Regions from separate parts of the Paenibacillus sp. N3/727 genome, predicted to be linked through region 2. Evidence: predicted binding sites of a transcription regulator. Region 2 holds the regulator's gene; each other region holds the start of a gene.

Region 1 (6,558 bases), 1.8 Mb from region 2:
TCATTACTTCAGACGATCTCGGAGGTTATATCCTAAGTGAGTACGGTATCGGATCCGACCTGCCATATAGTCTCGCTCCATTGGAAAATACACTCGCAGCCGCAGGCATCTTAAAGGGAAAACCGCAAAACGGTAAAGTTCCGCTTAGCTCCCTCCCTCAGGGAAGCCGGGTGGAGGCGTTGTACAGTTCTATTTCTCCCTACTGGAAAGTAACGCTCAAAGGGAAGACACCGGTCTATGTTCATGCTGTGACATACGATATTGTCCCTTCCCCACCAAACGCAAAGACTCCGTTTACGTCAGGGAAGAAAAACGTTAAAGCTATGGCCCTGAATTCTTCTGGTGCTTGGACAGCCGCCTCCGTCATAACCACCCAAGGGGAACAGGACCCTTACCAAAACCTGATGTGGCTTAGCAAACCGACACTGCCCATTAAGAATGGAAATGATCTGATACATCTGCTCCCAGCAGGAAGCCAAAAATCTCTCGTTTTTACAGCGGACAAGCAGAACGAAGCCTTCGGCGCCCCATTCAATCTTACGGGATGGCAGCGCTGGTCTCACAATGACAAGCTTGAATCCGAAGCGATTTATGTAACCGTACCGCAGCGGAATACCGACTTGATCCGTTTTGTACCCGCTGATAATCTGATCGGTCCTGGCAAGTTCCGCGAGGAATCGAATACATCAGAGTAACAGCTCCATCCTTCATCTCCATATAGGTCACCAAGAACTTATTAAACATCATCCGACACGGAGCTGTCCCAGGCCGCCCGAGGATTCCTCTTTGGGCGGCTTCTCGCTGTTCTTCTTGTTTCATTGCTTGAAGCAACTCGCTCACCTTTTCTTGCAGCCTTGCCTTGTGTTCACCACCGCGTAGGAATGATTTCAGCTCACAACAGACAATGGGGATGCCCTAGGTCAATTGACCTTTTGGGACATCCCCACTCTTACGACTTCCAGCTCCTTTGATGGTACGCAGCGATTTCGCTGATTTACTTGGCCCTGCGTTTTTTGCTCTTTTTGGACACCAGATCATCCTTCCATAACGAGACGGAGAACGGGATCATACCGAACCAGCGAACAATCCAAGGTTCCTTTACTCGCCTTCCCTTCCTCACTTCCTTCGGTGTATCGATATATGTCACTACACGTTCCGTTATATATTTAATGAGGTCATTACTATTTGCCATATTAACCCTCCTCAAACGCCAATCTTATTGTATTCCTTATCAGGATGCACCGAATCCCAACAATCTAGACCCTCAGCATGTTTTCCCGTTTTTTGCACAAAATATATCCAAAGGTTTATGACTTGAGAACCCACACTATAACGAAAGAGGGCGCATCATGACCAATCGAATATCACTGGCTGTACTAGTGGCTTTATCTCTCGCTCTCTGCCTTCCTTCCCTTCAGGTATACGCGGACAACCATATTGTTGCCTTGACTCTATCCCCGACCGGTTCGAAGGATGGAAGCACACAGCAGCATAATTCTGCACTCCAGTTCGAAGACTACCTGCATCAGGAATCGGGGAACAGAGGAACGCAACAGCATCACCCTTTTCCTCATGATGTCATTCTAATTGATGTCGGACACGGTGGAATTGACGGGGGCACATCCTATGGCGATATTTTGGAAAAAGACATCAATCTGCAGATCTCACGTCGGTTGTTTATGTTATTGCGCAGTGAAGGATATCATGCGGTATTAAACCGGGATACAGATTATGCCCTTAGTGATGATAACCGCTGGCATGCCAGCCGATCCCGCCACATGAAGGATTTGGCCCAGCGTAAACAGCTGAGCAGTGAGATTCCTACAAAAATGGTTGTAAGCATCCACGTGAATTGGGGCAAAAACAAATCCAAAACGGGCGGTATCGTTCTCCATCAAGCAGAGGGACGAAGCTCCATTCTGGCAGAATCCATACAACGCGAGTTAAACATTCTGTATAAGAGCAATCACCATACTTCAGTTGGCAAGCCCTTTTATTTGCTAAACCGGATCGAAGTTCCCGCCGTCATTGTGGAGACCGGCTTTATCAGTAATTCCCATGACCGGGAAAAGCTGTGCAGCCGAAACGGCCAGATGGGAATTGCCGAAGCGATTGTAGATGGTATCGCCAATTATCTAACGGCCCTTTAATCAAGGGCCGGGCCGTTTTTCATTTTTTTGTTTATTTCAACTAGCTCATTTTTATTTATGCGTTAATATCACCTAAAAAAGCGTTTCCACTCATCATACAGAGGGAAACGCCTTTTTTAGTAGGAAAGCACCGGGTCAGGCCTCCAATTGGATCTGTCCTGTACAAGTTCTTGAATACCAACGAACTGCACCTGTCTTTGAAGCTCGGGGATCGAACCCTTCAATGCGGCAGCTGTCCGATCGCCGAAGGTTCCCACATGTCCAATCGTAATGCATGACTTATTCTGTACCGCCTGCTCTGCAGCTGCCTTAAGCTGTTTGGTAACGTGTTTGACTGTATGCACATCATCCAGGAAAATCTCATTATTTATATTCGGCATTCCTTTCTCGGCAGCGAGCTTACTGGTGACAGAATGGTAATTGGTCTTGCTATCTATAAAGAACAGCCCCCGTTCCTTGCAAACATCGAGCACGATGGACATAATCCGCTCGTCTCCTGTAATTTTGGAACCCATATGATTATTCATACCAACAGCAAACGGAACATGATCAATGGCTTTTTCCAACTGCTTTCGAATCTCTTCGTCCGTCATCTTGCTCGTTATGGCACCGGGCCCGAGCCAGTTAGCTCTCCCCTGCTTCGGTTCCATCGGCATATGGATAATTACATCATGGCCAAGCTTATGTGCCCGTTCCGCATCACTTTTGCTTGTCGGCAGAAAAGGCATTACAGCAACCGTAATTTTTATCGGCAGGTTCAATATTTCATCGGTACCTTTTTGCCCGTTACCAAAATCATCAATAATAACGGCTAGCTTGTTACCCGGCGTAGACTCTTTCTCTTGTTTTGCTGTTTCGGACCGGACCGAATCCTTCTTCAAGCTACTTCTCGTGTCAGACTTCATATCACCTGCTGAAGTATCAAGCCACCAAACCTCATGACCCAGACTCTGTACATCATGCGAAGCAGCCTCAGCCACCTCTACGGACAGAGCTCCCACTAGTAAAACTGTCAACAAGGCGGACCATACTGCCGCTACATACTTCGACCCCATGTTACGCATGAAATTCTCCTTTCACTGTAGAAACCTGTTCTATAGTGTTTGAGAAAGAAGCAGCAATTATGTAAGAAGAAACAACACGCACAAAAAAGACGTCTCCGCAAGGAAACGTCTTCTTAAGGATGCGGTCGAGAGGACTCGAACCTCCACGGGGGTTAGCCCACACGGACCTGAACCGTGCGCGTCTGCCAATTCCGCCACGACCGCATATATCTTGCCACTTCGATGAGATATCATCGCGGCGACAAGATATATCATACCATGCTAACTAACTGGAGTCAACATTTTTTTAGATCTTGATTAAACAATCGAAAACGGGTTAAAATAAGAACGTAAGTTCGTATTTATTAACGATTTTCTATATAAAGGCGGTGAGCATCAATGGCAATCACAGGAATTACACCAGAAGAAAGATCCTTGATCAAAAGCTACCTGCTCCTTATGTTCATACACAAAGTTTTCGAAAGAGATTGCCGGATTATTCAGGAAAGCGGCGTATTCAAAACGCCTCAGTTGTACGTTGAAGTGGTGGAAAATGGTGCAAAGCGTGCTGCAATTCTGCTAAGGGAGGTTAAACAGGAATTTGCCTCCAGGACTATCAAAGTATTTGATATACACCGAGGTCACAATGGAATCGAAGCACGTTACGCCTGTCGCGGTTATGTCGGAAGCATGGAAATCTTGTGGCCGTCCTTCCGTGAAGAAATGATGTCCCGAATGCGCGTTTATCTTGGCCTATCTCCTTCGAACACCAGACCTCCCCAAGTCGCAGCAGCTGGTCATTAAGACCATTGCAAAGTCAAATCAATTCACTCTATTTCCCGGCCTGCTCCTTCTCGTCACCACGTAAAAAACCGTCTCCTTTCCAGCACTCAGCCAGTCAAGCGAGACGGTTCATTCACTCATCAGCAGAAATCTAAAGTCTACTGAAGGTTGGGCTGCACACGCATTAATCCCTGAGCCAATGCATGTCCTGCGCCTGCTGCTGACGCAACAGCCACAGCTTCCATAATCTGCGTGTCGGTAGCGCCCTTTGAGCGCGCTTCTTCCATATGATAGAACGTGCATAATTCGTTGTTTGCGAACAACCCGATACCGAGCGCAATGAGTTGTTTCGTCATTTCGTCAAGCTCGCCGTCTTGGAAACAGACCCCTGTAAAATGATGATAAGACTCAGCCACTTTCGGCATGGCTTCTTTGAGATGAAGGATCTCATTTTTGTACGTGCTGATTTTATCATTGGATAAATCCATCTCGCAAAACACCTCACTGGTTCATCTGATTTCCTGATTAAGGTGTCCCTATTGATGAGGATCTATGCTTCTAAGCGTGGGCTTGTCCTCGGTTCTCCAAAAAGTTGATAGCTATAGTTGCGGTCCAGCTTCACCACACGGCGGTTTCGGCGGCGGATAAGCACATGTTGCGAATCCCATGCAACCACGATGCCTACAACATCATTGCTTTCTAGATCGTCCCGTACAACCCGGACTCTCTCACCCGATAATCGCAGTGCATCCAACTGTTCGTCACTTATCATAGTCCTTATCTCCTTCTATTCGGCAGTATAATACCCATATAATGATCCTGTTGTCGATATATACGACAAGAATCGGTGTCTGCGGGAAATATATCATATTTCAAAAAGAGACCTAAATGGAATCATTTAGGTCTCTTGAGTGTGATATGGTTTAACATCCCGGCTGAGATGCTTCCTGTAAGTTCACTAACGCTGTGCCGGCTCGATGCTATCGTTTTTTTCAAACCAGAAATCAAGCACCGTCGACGACATCACCCGTTTCTCAACATACTCCACTTGCTGTGATGTAAACCGTTCTCTCCATTCGTAGGAGAGCTCCTCACACAGACCAGCGATTGTAAGCAATTCAGACCAAGCAACATAACGCTTATACCAGAAAAACTGAGGATGTTCAATCATATAGGGATAAAGATCATCAAACTCCGTATGTTTACAATCCAAAGCACGTTCAAAATGTACCTTTGCACCATTCAACTTCTCAATCAAAAACGGCTCGGTTACCGGTTCTTTCCCCATTGTGTTGCCTCCTCTCTCTTTCCTACCCTTTTATTATATGACAAAAAAGTGGGTCCGAAAAGAAGTTGTTAAGATTTTAGGTTCGGTTCAATGAAATAGAGAATATGCCAACTCTTGAACAGCTAGTCCCCAAAATTGATCTTCCCGTCTTCAAGCGAAGTGATGCGGACAAGCGGTTCGACCTCAACACCCTGTTCTCGAAGCGTTCTTGCTCCTGCCTGGAAGCTCTTCTCAATAACAACACCGAGACCTACCAACTCGGCACCCGCACGTTCGATAATTTTGATCAACCCCCGGGCTGCATCTCCGTTTGCAATGATATCATCAATAAACAGCACTTTATCGAACTCTCCGATATATTGGCGGGACATCATGATATCCGTAACGATCCCTTTCGTGAAGGAAGGCACACGCTCACACAATGCATCCGGATCGGCCAGCAGTGTTTTTTTTCGCCGGGCAAACACCATCGGGACCCCAAGCTCATGCGCCACCGCAAAGGCGACAGAAATACCGGAAGATTCGAGTGTGACAACCCTCGTCACACCCTTGTCCTTAAAACGGGCCGCAAATTCCTTGCCCATCTCCATTATTAATGCAGGATCTACCTGATGTGTCAGGATAGCATCGAGCTTAACAACCTGATCCGATACAACCACGGCTTCCTCCATAATCCGCTGTTTCAACCAATCCATTCTATGACCTCCCACGACAATCCTTTGTCGTAAAAGTACCATATCCGAACTAGTCCGGCAAGTCTTATAGTTACGGTCTAAGGACAAGTGGCAGTCATGTCCGGAGCTGTCCAGGCATACCTTGTACTATGCAGTATGAAGCGCAACCACACCCGACAAGGAGGCTGCTACGTGAAAAATCGGATACGCGTCTTCCAGATAGCTTTTACATATATCGGTACGATCGTTGGCGCAGGTTTTGCTACAGGACGTGAGATATTACAGTTTTTTACCCAATATGGACATTGGGCAACCATCACCATATTACTCGCAACGGTGCTTTTTATTTGGCTGGGAACCAAAATGATGACCCTCTCTAGAAAGATCGGCGCTAAGTCCTACGAGGATTTAAACAAGCATTTATTCGGTGAACGATTAGGCGGGTCCATCAGTCTGATCATGCTCGTTATCTTGATGGGGGTAAACTCCATTATGCTGGCCGGCGCTGGCACCGTCTTTATGGAAAACCTCAATCTTCATTACCAGACAGGATTGATTCTGACCATGGTCGGAACCTTTTTTATCCTTCGCAAAGGGATCCAATCCATTATGATTATGAA
Region 2 (6,558 bases):
ACAAGATGGGTTATATGCTGAAGGATTATATCGAACAGTAGTTGTGAAAATTATGAGAGAGACAGAGGAGAGACCGTACGAAATGGCTAGATTTTCGAAAGACATCGAAGAATTAAGTGGTTTGGCAGAACAAAAGATCGTAGAGAGTTTACGAGAGATTGACCGCATTGTTGACCGGAACCAGTGGAAGGTCATTGAAGCGTTTCAGCGGAGCAAAGTAAGCGACTTTCACTTCGCCGGTTCGACTGGTTATGCATACAACGACCGCGGGCGGGAAGTGCTGGATGAAGTTTATGCTGACATATTCAGGGCCGAATCGGCCCTGGTACGTCCTCATTTTGCTTCCGGGACGCATACGATATCCACAGCTTTGTTTGGCGTTTTGCGCCCGGGAGATGAATTACTATACATAACGGGGCGTCCTTACGACACGCTCCACAAGGTTATTGGGGAAGAGGGAGACGGTACGGGTTCGCTGAAGGATTTTGGTATCGGCTACCGTGAAGTTAGTCTGCTTGAAGACGGGGGAATTGATTGGGACGGAGTAAGTAAAGCTATAAACTCCGCAACCAAGGTGATCGGGATTCAGCGTTCACGCGGTTATGATTGGCGTTCCTCCTTTACAGTGGAAGAAATCGGTGTGATGGTGGACAAGGTTAAAGCTATCAAGCAGGACGTTATCGTGTTCGTAGATAACTGTTACGGAGAGTTCACAGAGGAGCATGAACCGACAGAGGTTGGCGTGGATTTGATGGCAGGTTCGCTCATAAAAAATCCCGGTGGCGGGTTAGCGGAAACCGGTGGTTATATTTGCGGTAAAGAGAAATATGTAGATCAAGCTGCATACCGATTGACAGCGCCAGGTATCGGCCGTGAAGTAGGTGCCATGTTGGGAACTACACGCGGGATTTACCAAGGATTGTTTCTTGCACCGAATACAGTAGGACAAGCCGTGAAGGGAAGCATATTTGCGGCTGCTATCTTCGAAGAGGTCGGTTTCGTGACCAAGCCAGCTTGGAATGAGAAGAGAACCGATTTGATTCAGGCGGTTTCTTTCTCCGGTCCGGAACATTTGATTGCTTTTGTTCAGGGAATCCAGCGGGCAGCTGCAGTAGACAGCCATGTGGTACCCGAACCATGGGATATGCCTGGTTATGAGCATCCCGTAATTATGGCGGCTGGAACGTTTATTCAGGGCGGAAGTCTGGAATTGTCGGCCGATGCGCCTATCCGTGAGCCTTACATCGGATATATGCAAGGCGGTTTGACCTATTCCCATGTTAAGTATGGAGTGCTAATGGCACTGCAAACGATGAAAGAACGGAATTTGTTGTGAGATTTCCTAACATAGGGTTGACACATAAAAGTAGGAAATATACAATGGAACAGAAAAGATCACTTGGAAGGTTGATGAGTTATGGGTGATGAGATCCGGAGAAATATGGCTTTATTTCCAATTGGTATTGTCATGAAGCTCACCGATTTGTCCGCAAGGCAAATTCGTTACTACGAGCAGCATAGTTTGATCGTACCTGCGCGGACGTCAGGCAATCAACGGCTGTTTTCTTTTAACGATGTAGAACGTCTTCTGGAGATTAAAGCATTGATTGAGAAGGGCGTTAATATTGCGGGAATCAAACAGGTGATGAATCCGGTAACGAAGGAATCGGAAGAGGCGACCGTTATTACACCTGACACCGAGAATAGACGCAGGGAAATGTCGGAATCGCAGCTCCGCCGCCTGTTAAAACAGGAATTGATTACGGCTAAAAGACCGGGTCAAGTGTCTTTGATTCAAGGAGAGTTGTCCCGTTTTTTTAATAAATAAACAGATCTTTTGTGAGGGAGAGGATAGAGTTGAGTTATTCGAAAGAAGATATTCTGCGCATTGCCAAGGAAGAAAACGTTAGGTTTATCCGCTTGCAGTTTACCGATTTGCTGGGAACGATTAAGAACGTGGAAATTCCAGTTAGTCAGCTGCCTAAAGCTCTAGATAACAAAATGATGTTTGACGGCTCTTCTATCGAAGGTTATGTACGGATCGAAGAATCGGATATGTATCTTTATCCAGACCTTGACACCTGGGTAATTTTCCCTTGGGTTTCCCAAGACCGTGTAGCTCGTCTGATCTGTGATGTTTACATGCCTGACGGCAATCCGTTTGCAGGTGATCCACGCGGCATTTTGAAGAGATGTCTGAAAGAAGCGGAAGAAATGGGATTTACGTCTATGAATGTCGGTCCTGAGCCGGAATTTTTCCTGTTCAAGACAGACGAAAAAGGCAACCCAACAATGGAACTTAATGACCAAGGCGGATATTTCGATCTGGCTCCTACGGACCTTGGTGAGAACTGCCGCCGCGATATCGTGCTTACACTGGAAGAAATGGGCTTTGAAATTGAAGCATCCCACCATGAAGTTGCTCCTGGACAGCACGAGATCGATTTTAAATATGCGAATGCTATTAAAGCAGCTGATCAGATCCAAACTTTCAAGCTCGTTGTTAAAACGATTGCTCGTCAGCACGGTTTGATCGCTACATTTATGCCTAAACCATTGTTCGGCGTGAACGGTTCTGGTATGCACTGCAACATGTCGCTCTTTAATGGTAAAGAGAATATGTTCGTAGATGAAAGTGATGAGTTGGGTCTTAGCGCGACCGCACGCCACTTTATGGCTGGTGAGCTTAAGCACGCGCGTGCTTATGCGGCCATTACCAATCCTACCGTAAACTCCTATAAGCGTCTCGTTCCAGGCTATGAAGCTCCTTGTTATGTAGCATGGTCTGCGAGCAATCGCAGCCCGATGATCCGTATTCCAGCTTCCCGTGGTCTAAGCACCCGTGTGGAAGTTCGTAACCCGGATCCGGCTGCCAACCCTTACCTGGCTTTGGCTGTTATGCTTAAAGCGGGTCTTGACGGAATCAAGCGCAAGCTTACATTGCCAGCTCCGATCGACCGTAACATTTATGTGATGTCTGAAGAAGAGCGTATCGAGGAAGGCATTCCTAGCCTGCCAGCAAACCTGAAGGAAGCTGTGAATGAAATGCTCCGCAACGAAGTCATCTGTGATGCACTTGGCGATCACGCCTTGGCTCACTTCTTCGAACTGAAAGAAATCGAATGGGATATGTACAGAACGCAAGTACATCAATGGGAACGCGATCAATATATGACTCTGTACTAATAGCTGAAACCCTTGGCGCTCTGGGCGCCGGGGGTTTTTGTTTGTAGGGGGAACTTATATGAAGAAAATCGCATGGTTCTTTGCAATTTTTGTCATTCTTTTAATTCTTGGGTATATTTTATTACAGTCGAAGTTAAATAAGCTTGAGGATGATTTACATTCCTACCTTATGAATGATAAAAACTACAATGAAGAGGATATTGTTAGTATAAGAGCACGTTTTAGCAAAATGCCTCGATTTCCTGTATACGTTATATTTGAGGACGAGCTGCATGTTACGTATGTATACACCGATAGAAATGTTGGACAATGGGTCCAAATAGGACCGAGTGATATTGATATCGAAAATGGGAGTTATAAACACGAAGATCGTGATTAAGAAAAACGAACGAAGACCCTACCAGCTATAGAAATACAGATGAAGATGTAAAAAAAGGTTACCGCTTGTCCAAGACAAGACGGTAACCTTTAATTTGTATTGAGATAAAGGCTAGTGGATATCTCTAAAAACGCCGACAACTTTACCAAGTATGGTGACATGGTTTAAGCGAAGAGGCTCATATGTCGGATTCTCCGGTTGGAGACGGATGTGGTCTTTCTCTTTATAAAAAGTTTTCACAGTGGCTTCATCTTCCTCGGTCATAGCTACGACAATGTCGCCGTTGTCAGCGGTCTGCTGCTGACGGACGATCACATAATCTCCATTATGAATACCAGCTTCAACCATACTGTCACCCATTACGGTTAACATGAATACTTTGTTGTCCCCTACAAAATGTTGCGGTAGAGGGAAATAGTCTTCAATGTTCTCTGTAGCAGTGATAGGAACACCGGCAGTAACTTTACCGACGACAGGAACTCTGGAGATGGTGTGTGTGAATAAATTACTGTTCTCCGATTCTTCTTGCCCGAGCAGCTCAATGGCTCTTGGCTTCGTAGGGTCACGACGGATTAAGCCTTTCTTCTCCAAACGGTCCAGATGACCATGTACTGTTGAACTGGAAGCCAGTCCGACAGCCTCACCGATTTCTCGTACGGAAGGCGGGTAGCCCTTGCTCCGAACTTCGTTGCGGATAAATTCCAATATCGCCTGCTGGCGGCTGGATATCTTCGACATTCCGTATCAACCCCATTTAGTAACGTTTGGGAAAATTATAACATAGAACTTCCGTTCGCACAAACATAAGTTCTAAAAAACAAATAGAACAACCGTTCGTAAAAAGTATTGAATCAAACAAGTGTTCGTGTTATATTTAAATCCATAAGAGAACACTTGTTTGGGGGATGATGATTATGTTGAGATACACTACATACCGCAGTATTTATGAAGGACAGTTTCAGGAAGAGACACATAGCCAGGCTTCTCTATGGAATCGTACGGTGGAGCTTATCAAGTCACGTGGGGCAGGTAAATTGATGCTCATACTGCTGATTGTTGTTTTAGGATGTACTGGTGCATTTTCTGTTTTTGCCGGGGGATTGGAGGAACCGACAGCGGAGAAGAATATTATTGTGCAGCCTGGTGACTCGCTCTGGAGTATTGCAGCGGCTCATAAACCGAAGAAGATGGACACGAGGGTATACATCAGTTCAATTAGGGAAGTTAACGAGTTGAAAGGACCGGATATTCAGGCAGGAGATGTGTTGTCGTTGCCTCTATGGTGAAAGATATGATACACCGATACGGAATTCATGATCTGTTAAAATAATGGTATAATATAAAGAAGAGCACATATGCGAGCTTGGTAAGGAGAGGTTTCCTTGACAAGCTCTTTTTGACATGTCAAAGTTAAGAATGAATTTTTTATTGGAGGCGAAGGTATGGATATCGATGCTTTAATAGAACGTATAAACGTTCTGGCGAGAAAAAACAAAAATGAAGGGTTGACGGAGGAGGAACAAAAAGAACGTTCTGAGCTTCGTGAAGTCTATCTTAATAATCTTCGGAGAAACTTCCGACAGCAGTTGGATTCAATCGAATGGGTAGATGAAGAGAAAGACGGTCCTGGTTTGAAACATTAAACGTTTTCCGCTTGTCTGCTCAAGAGATCTATAATATGAAGTTTAGCGAAGAGGGGGAGACTCATGTCTCGTTCATGGGAAAGAAAAGTTAGCAAGAATATGTCTCAACTTAACAAGCAGCGCAAGAAGCAGGGACAAGCAATACTTGGAACGACGAACACATCAACCAGTGACGGAGATGTATTCAAAGGACGTAAATACGTTCTGCCAATCATTTTGCTTGCACTGGCTGTTCTTTATGCGCTGCTCGGGTTGGCTACAGTTGATGCGGGAGCAGGCAGTAAGACAATGAACTACATCGGAGTCAGTTTGTACATTTTGTTGGCTTTAATGATTTTTTTGCGGAAACCATACTTGAAAGTAGGACGCAGCACAGTATCTACCTTTAAGTTTAACCGTGAACGTAAGCTGACGGCATCGGAAATATCCAAAATCAGAATTTTGCAAGGTTCTGTTGTCATCGAGAATAAAGCTCGTGGCGGAAATTGGGTGTTCTCGCGTTTGATTAACCGTTATGATACAAAAGCGATGGGGGAAAGACTGGAGCAATTTGCGAAAATCAATAATATCCCAGTAGAGCACGAATAATGGATTTGCCTGCTATTTTAGAGGGCATGTAAAGGGAGATGGAGAGATGCCGGCAACTGCGGTACTGTTTGACCTGGATGATACGCTATTGTGGGATGAAAGAAGTGTAGAGGAAGCATTTGAGGTAACTTGTCAGGCTGGGGCGGAAAGCACCGGAATTGATGCAACCGCTCTGCTCACAGCAGTTCGAAGCGAAGCGCGCTCTTTGTACGAATCCTATGACACCTTTACATTTACGAAATTGATCGGCATTAACCCATTTGAAGGCTTGTGGGCGAACTTTACAGCAGGTGATCAGCCGGAGTTCCGCCGTCTTCAGGAGCTCGCTCCTGTTTATCGTAAAGAATCATGGCGCAGAGGGCTGAAGTCTCTAGGAGTAGAGAATAATGAACTGGCAGAAGAGCTAGCAGAACGGTTTGCTGCTGAACGAAGAAAGCGTCCGTATGTGTATGATGAAACGTTTGATGTGCTGAAAGAGCTGCAGAATACTGTGAAGCTGTTGCTTTTAACGAATGGCAGTCCTGATTTGCAACAGGAAAAGTTGGATGGAGTTCCAGAACTGGCACCTTATTTTAATCACATCGTCATTTCGGGTGATTTTGGAAAAGGTAAACCGGATGCATCTATTTTCACCCATGCTCTTGGTTTGCTGGGGGTTGAACCGGAGAATGCTGTGATGGTAGGGGATAAGCTGACTACCGACATTAAGGGTGGAAACGCTGCGGGACTGACAACCGTATGGATCAACCGGACGGACCGTAC
Region 3 (6,558 bases), 2.5 Mb from region 2:
CTTCCAGCGATGATTTCGGTGTTAAATCGTAGAATCAATTACCGGAACCACCGGAAAATCGTAGTCGTTGACGGAACCGTCGGCTTTCTCGGTGGTATTAATGTCGGTGACGATTATTTGGGGAAATATCCGAATATGGGCTACTGGCGGGATACGCATCTGGAAGTGGAGGGGGACGCGGTTTATTTTTTGCAGAACGTTTTTCTTCAGGACTGGAAGCTTGCTGCAGGGGAGAAGATTGTAGACCTGAGGCTGTTTCCCAAACACCATTGTACGGGTGAAGAACAGGTACAGATATTGAGCAGCGGACCTGATATGACCTGGAACGCGATTCAGGAAATGTGCTTCGGCTCCATCTCGGTGGCTAAGGAACGGATTTGGATTACTACACCGTACTTTATTCCGGACGAAGGATTATACGAAGCAATCAAGACGGCGGCTGTCAGCGGTGTGGATGTGCGCATTATTATTCCGGACAAGGCGGATTCCCGTCTTGTTAAGCTGGCTTCACTGTCTTACGTGGAAGATCTACTGACGGCAGGGGTAAGATTTTACGAATACAAAAAAGGGTTTATTCATGCAAAAGTGCTGATCGTTGATGATTTGATTGGTTCCGTTGGCACGGCGAATATGGATATGCGAAGCTTTTTTTGTAATTTCGAGCTGACTGCTGTTCTGTTCGATAAGGAGCCGATTAAGCGTTTAGTTTCCGATTTTGAGGAGGATCTGCGCAACAGTAGTTTGATTGATACCCAGAAATTTCACGAACGGGGAAGGCTGCAGAAGGTTACAGAAATATTAAGCAGAATGCTGTCTCCATTGCTATAAACGATGTTTAAAACGGTGAAAAATAAATGATTAAGCGTTGCAATCTGTTTAATCTTGGAATTCCGTATATCGCCCCTTTCATTTTGTGTTAAAATAAATATATAAATAAAGCTTATAAATATACACTTGGCTTTATTGCAAAATGATCGGGGGAATTTTATGTCCAGTGAATTAAATGTTCTATCACAACCGCCGCAGTCATCGCAATCTCAACAGCAGTCTCAGCCACAAATGCAACCAACACAACAGCCACAGCCGGAAAAGCCAACCTCGAGATCACTCCAAGCAAGACTTCTCCGCCGGTTTATATTTTTGACGCTTGGAGCAACATTGATGGCCGTCGGTCTGGAGATATTTCTCGTGCCGAACCGTATTATCGACGGTGGAATTACTGGAATCTCGATTATGGTTTCGCATATCACCCAAATACCACTTGGCGTTTTCCTCACACTCTTCAATCTTCCTTTCTTATTTATGGGGTATAAGCAAATCGGCAAAACGTTTGCGTTGTCCACACTTTTCGCCGTTTTGGTTATGTCGGTAGGGACTTACTTTCTTCATCCGGTGTCCCCGCTTACCATTGATCCGCTTCTGGCTGCTGTTTTTGGTGGCGTTATACTCGGGATCGGCGTCGGTTTGGTTATCCGCTCGGGCGGGTCACTTGACGGCACAGAGATCGTAGCCATCTTGATTAACAAAAAAGCACCGTTCTCTGTCGGTGAAATCGTCATGTTCATTAACTTCTTTATTCTCGGCAGTGCAGGCTTCATCTTTGGTTGGGATCATGCGATGTACTCCCTCATTGCGTATTACTTGGCTTTCAAATTGATTGATATTACGATCGAAGGTATTGATCAATCCAAATCGGTATGGATTATAAGCGAGAAGTATAAGGAAATTGGCGATGCGCTCACTCAGCGTCTGGGTCGCGGTGTAACTTATCTGGATGGGGAAGGTGCTTATACCGGTGACAGCAAGAAGGTTATTTTTGTAGTCATTACCCGGCTTGAGGAAGCGAAGCTGAAATCCATCGTTGAAGACTGGGACTCCCAAGCGTTTCTTGCGGTTGGTAACATTCACGATGTGAAGGGCGGCCGTTTCAAGAAGAAAGATATTCACTAAAGTGCTATAGAAGAATGAGACTTAAAATTATTAGCCGAAGCATCACTACGAATGCGGATTATTCTTACGATCGCTGTTGCCCCCAGATTTCTTTCATATATTTATACATCGTTGAAATCCGGGGACAAAGGCGAACGCTCAAGCTTCTCCAGAATAATTCCGTCTTCTCCGCTGAAGCTCTTCAAGCGCTTTAGCTCAATCTATAAGGGGATAATAAACAAACCGCTCCGGTATTACGGAGCGGTTTGTTGTTGAATGAGATTTATGAGACTGGGTGATCAGGACCTTGCGTTTCCTGCGTTGTAGAAGAAGTCTCTTGGGTCTCGTCCTTGCTGCGGCGTGTCTTCTTACGTAGCCAATTGAATACTCCGACAATGACAGCAACGATTACATACCAAAACTTTTTGAGCAATAGCAGGAGGCCGACCTTCTTGGCAACAGCCAAACCTGCACCTCCGAGAATCAAACCGGTTAAGCCCATCTCGGCAACCTTATCGGTGGACTCATCGAAATCCTCATAACGCTCTCCTTGAACAGCTGAAAATTTCGGTAAAATCTCATTGGACAGAATTGCTGCAGCTTCTTTGCGGTTTTCGGAATCGCTAACGAGCACAACGCTAATATAACCTTCACGGGTAAGCAGCCTTACCTCATAATTTACAAATGTTTTTTTCTCAGCATTCTCCAGCAAAAGAGACCAGGTCAAGTTTTTTGTACTATGGTCATAGAATGGTTCAACATCCCATCCCGTAACAAAAATATGGTCGCTGGCAGCTTTTTCTTCGTTCTGTGCCTCGGTGCCCTCTTTAATCTGCTTAAGAAGTTTGTCCGGCTTGATCTTTTCCTTCTCTGCGTTTTTGATATGACCCGAATCAACATAGTCAAAATATACAAACCAGTCTTGATTTTCGATCGGACCAATACCGGCAATCTCCTGCCCTGACAGGATGTTTCCTTGCATTGTTGAGAACTTTTTAACGTCTTCTTTATTCAGGTAGAAGAAATCTTTACCGAGATCAAGCGTTCCTACAGTTCCGATCTCGACCTTAACACCATCCCCGCCTTCTACCGGGGTAATACCGCTTCCGGTAGCTCCTGCGACGGTAGGGAGTGCTAACATCAGTACAATCAATAAGCTAAAAATTCGTTTCACCAATACATCCTCCAATATCTATAATAGGTCAACCCAAAACAACATTGCACATCATATCACAGCTTACAGTTATAGACTATATCTGGATAAAATGATGGGAAGTTTCATAAATATACTCATCTTCCCGTTGAATAGGGTCATTTGTAACATTGTGTTTCTTGGAAATAGGACAAAATGAGTGAAAGGATTTCATTTCCATGATAAGAAATTATAAGTTTCATACAAAAACTGTCATCCCAAAGTTGTGATCAATCTAACATAAATGTAAAAAATGATCGGAAATTCCCACATTTGATATCCTTTTTAATCCATATAAACTTGTGTATAGGAACAAGTGTTTGTTATAATCATATCTAATACACTTGGACCAGTATTTTGATGTTGTTAAAGGGGGCAAATTAGGAGGGATGAGCTCATGACCAAAACGATATATGAAGAAATAACGGCCAAACAGACACTGAACCGGGTGAAAGAGAAGAAGATGCCTTTTGATTGGTCGATCAATCCTTATCGTGGGTGCGCGCATGGCTGCAGCTTTTGTTATGCCAGGGCGTTTCAATCGTTCATTGGAATGGGGGCACAGGATGAGTTTCAGCACCATATTTTCATAAAAAATAATGCTGTTGAGGCGTTGGAGGCACAGCTGGCCGTTATCGCGGGGAAATTCTGTCATGATATTGAGGCGGTCCGCCGACATATCGGTCAGGTGACAATTGGCACAGCTACAGACCCATATCAACCTGTTGAGAGCAAGACGGAGATTACCAGGGAGTGCCTTAAATTGTTAGCCAAATACCGCATATCCACAAGCATTACGACCCGATCGCCGCTTGTGCTCCGGGATCTGGACATTTTGACCCGGATGGATCAAGTCTCGGTCAATATCAGCATTAACACAATGGATAACAATGTAATTCATAAATTGGAGCCGGCTTCGCCGCATCCGGCTAAACGAATGGAGACCGTTCAGCGTTTATCACAGCATGGGATTCGGACAAGGATTTTCGCAGCGCCGGTGCTGCCGTTTCTGACGGATCGTGAGGAGCAGATGAATCAACTGCTTTATGCTGCCAAGGAGGCAGGTGCGGATTTTGCGATGATTTCTTTATTGCGTTTGTCTCGCGATGTGAAGGAGTGGTACATGCAGACTCTAAGACATCAATTTCCAGAGGTCGTTTCGTTGTATGCCAAGTTGTATAGTGGATCGGCTTACGCCGAAGATAGCTATGTTACCTCGTTCAAAGATCTGGCACAGAAATTGCTGATGAAGTATGATCTGACCGGTATGTCCAGTGGACCTGGGGGCAGGGCTTCCAATCAGTTTGGCCCCATTGCAGAGAATGAGGCACCTTGGGCAGTTTCGGCAATTAAGACAGGGGAGGATCAGCTATCAAAGGCCGGGGAAGGTCAACGATCTGGTTCAAGCTTGTCTGTCTTGGAGAAACCTGGTGACTTTGAAACTTTGTGTGAAAACAGCTATAACAAGAACACGGCTTGCTCTGCCCCGACACCGACAGAAGTCAAGCGCAAGGGCAAACTTCCGGTTCCGTCGAGCCCGGTAGAGCAAGAGGAACTTATGCCGGAGATCGAGCAGTTGTCGTTTCCTTTTTAGATATCCTTTATAGAGGTTGTTCAAAAAGTCCGCTTTTGATCACGAAGTGAATCAGGAAGTGGGCTCGGCATCGAATCTTGAATTCAGCCGGTCCTTCCAGTGCTCACGTACCCAAAACGTACGCTCCGCTCCTCAGTTCCTAGCTTCATCCAACCTTCTCGGTGCTGAAAACCGACCTTTTTGAACACGCACTTCTAGAACTATTTTCGTTTGGACGACAAGTGACGCAGTATGGGCTCGAGCGGCTGAGGAGGCAAAAGCGTTAGCAAATCACCCTTCTCTTGAAGCCGCTCCACGATATTGAGAAGATGAAAGTCTGAAGGTGAAACATTCTGAGACACCTCTTCCCAGGTCAGCGGGGTGGAGACGGTAGCAAGTGGCCGGGCCCTCGGTGTATAGGGTGCTGCAAGCGTTCTTCCGCTGTAATGCTGAAGGTAATCAAAATAGATATTATCGCCGCGGTTTTTCTTCAGCCTTTCAATCGTGAACAGCTTCGGATGCTCCTCGGTGACATATTGGGCGACGAATTGTCCAATGGTGCGAAGCTCGTCAAATGTCATTCCTTCCGGGATCGGTACGATGATCTGCACGCCCGTGGCACCTGATGTCTTCGGTACGGATGAAATACCAAGTGAACGGAGTACATTGCCGACGATAGCTGCAGCTTCCATGATTCTGGGCTCTTCCGGCTGTGAGGGATCGAGATCGATCATCCATTCACATGGAAGTGTGCTATTGGCATAATGCAGGGACGGATGAAACTCAAGCGCGGCCAGATTGCCAAGCCACAACAACTCGGGAAGCCCGTCCAGCAGAACATAATTGATATTTTCATGCAGGGCTGTTTTGACAAATGGAGGGGTCGGCTCTGGTGCATTTTTTTGATAGAAGAACTCACCTGGTACCCCATGCGGATAGCGGATCGTTGTGAGAAGTCTTCCGCGACAGTAGCGGAGCAAGTATGGGGACAGCGCGGCAAGCTTCTGCAAATACATCGCCTTCGTAATTCCAACCTCGGGCCACAGCGGTTTGTCGGGATTCGTAATTTGGATTTCTTGGCCTTCAATGGTTAGTGTGCCTTTGATCTGTTTTCTCATCGTTAACCCAGCCCTTGAATTCCAAGCAGTTTGGGATGACGCATCATTCCGTCCTGGCTCCACTCCAGGAACGTTACTTCAACGGTCAACGGTTTGCTGAGCCAAACGAGCTTTTCTTTTTTTAAATCGGTGTGCAATTCCTTCCAGCGTGCACTGCCTGAATGTAATCCGGCGTAGTGCAGCAGCTGCCGCTTGGTCTGCTCGTTCAGACCTAGTGAGGCTCTGCCGATGTAGGAGCCGTCATCGCCTGCCAAGACAAGACTGGCGACACGCCCTTCCCGGATAATCATCGCAATCGCCTCCGTTTTCAATCGTACGGCAATTTTTTTCTTGTACCAGTCCTGATGTTTCTTTCCTTCACGATAAGGGGAGGATAGACGCTTGATTACAATCCCCTCCCAGCCCCGGTCCTCCGCCCACTTCCATAAATTCTCACCATCATTGAACAGATCTGCGACGAGAAGACCCGGCTTGTTGGAGACAATTTGCTGCAGCCGCTGATGGCGTTCAATGTAAGGCAATTGCCGCATGTCGCGGTCACCGTCAAGTAGTATGTCAAACAGAACATACGTAAACAGGGGAGCGTTCGTGCTGATGGCACGCGAGCGCTCCCTCTGCAGAACTTTTTGGAAGACCGGACGGCCAAGCTCCGGATGGAAATAGACGACCTCGCCGTCCAGAATCAGACGGTGCTCCTTCAGCTCTGATAGGGATCGGGCAACTTCGGGGTACAGCGCTGTCTTGTT

Evidence for each region. Region 2 encodes LexA, which represses DNA repair genes until DNA is damaged. Its sites were predicted from a motif close to CGAACATATGTTCG; they were not measured.
Region 1: the regulator LexA is predicted to act here: its motif matches at 3,539-3,552, upstream of MNQ98_RS21495 (YhjD family protein).
Region 3: the regulator LexA is predicted to act here: its motif matches at 3,431-3,444, upstream of MNQ98_RS24655 (SPL family radical SAM protein).

Annotation. Positions count from the first base shown of each region.
Region 1 is NZ_CP093336.1:4,618,738-4,625,295, forward strand. It holds gene MNQ98_RS21470 (hypothetical protein) at 1-695, shown strand, start outside; gene MNQ98_RS21475 (YqzE family protein) at 995-1,192, opposite strand; gene MNQ98_RS21480 (N-acetylmuramoyl-L-alanine amidase) at 1,347-2,150, shown strand; gene MNQ98_RS21485 (divergent polysaccharide deacetylase family protein) at 2,267-3,214, opposite strand; tRNA gene MNQ98_RS21490 (tRNA-Leu) at 3,335-3,418, opposite strand; gene MNQ98_RS21495 (YhjD family protein) at 3,593-3,997, shown strand; gene MNQ98_RS21500 (carboxymuconolactone decarboxylase family protein) at 4,135-4,464, opposite strand; gene MNQ98_RS21505 (hypothetical protein) at 4,527-4,748, opposite strand; gene MNQ98_RS21510 (hypothetical protein) at 4,935-5,264, opposite strand; gene MNQ98_RS21515 (xanthine phosphoribosyltransferase) at 5,387-5,959, opposite strand; gene MNQ98_RS21520 (YkvI family membrane protein) at 6,131-6,558, shown strand, end outside.
Region 2 is NZ_CP093336.1:2,813,828-2,820,385, forward strand. It holds gene hflX (GTPase HflX) at 1-41, shown strand, start outside; gene MNQ98_RS12805 (methionine gamma-lyase family protein) at 83-1,336, shown strand; gene MNQ98_RS12810 (MerR family transcriptional regulator) at 1,418-1,828, shown strand; gene glnA (type I glutamate--ammonia ligase) at 1,858-3,186, shown strand; gene MNQ98_RS12820 (DUF3139 domain-containing protein) at 3,245-3,565, shown strand; gene lexA (transcriptional repressor LexA) at 3,677-4,303, opposite strand; gene MNQ98_RS12830 (LysM peptidoglycan-binding domain-containing protein) at 4,480-4,851, shown strand; gene MNQ98_RS12835 (DUF896 domain-containing protein) at 5,008-5,208, shown strand; gene MNQ98_RS12840 (hypothetical protein) at 5,272-5,796, shown strand; gene MNQ98_RS12845 (HAD family hydrolase) at 5,843-6,558, shown strand, end outside.
Region 3 is NZ_CP093336.1:5,294,701-5,301,258, reverse strand. It holds gene cls (cardiolipin synthase) at 1-828, shown strand, start outside; gene MNQ98_RS24665 (YitT family protein) at 988-1,950, shown strand; gene MNQ98_RS24660 (DUF2167 domain-containing protein) at 2,213-3,103, opposite strand; gene MNQ98_RS24655 (SPL family radical SAM protein) at 3,519-4,715, shown strand; gene ligD (non-homologous end-joining DNA ligase) at 4,916-5,812, opposite strand; gene MNQ98_RS24645 (ATP-dependent DNA ligase) at 5,815-6,558, opposite strand, start outside.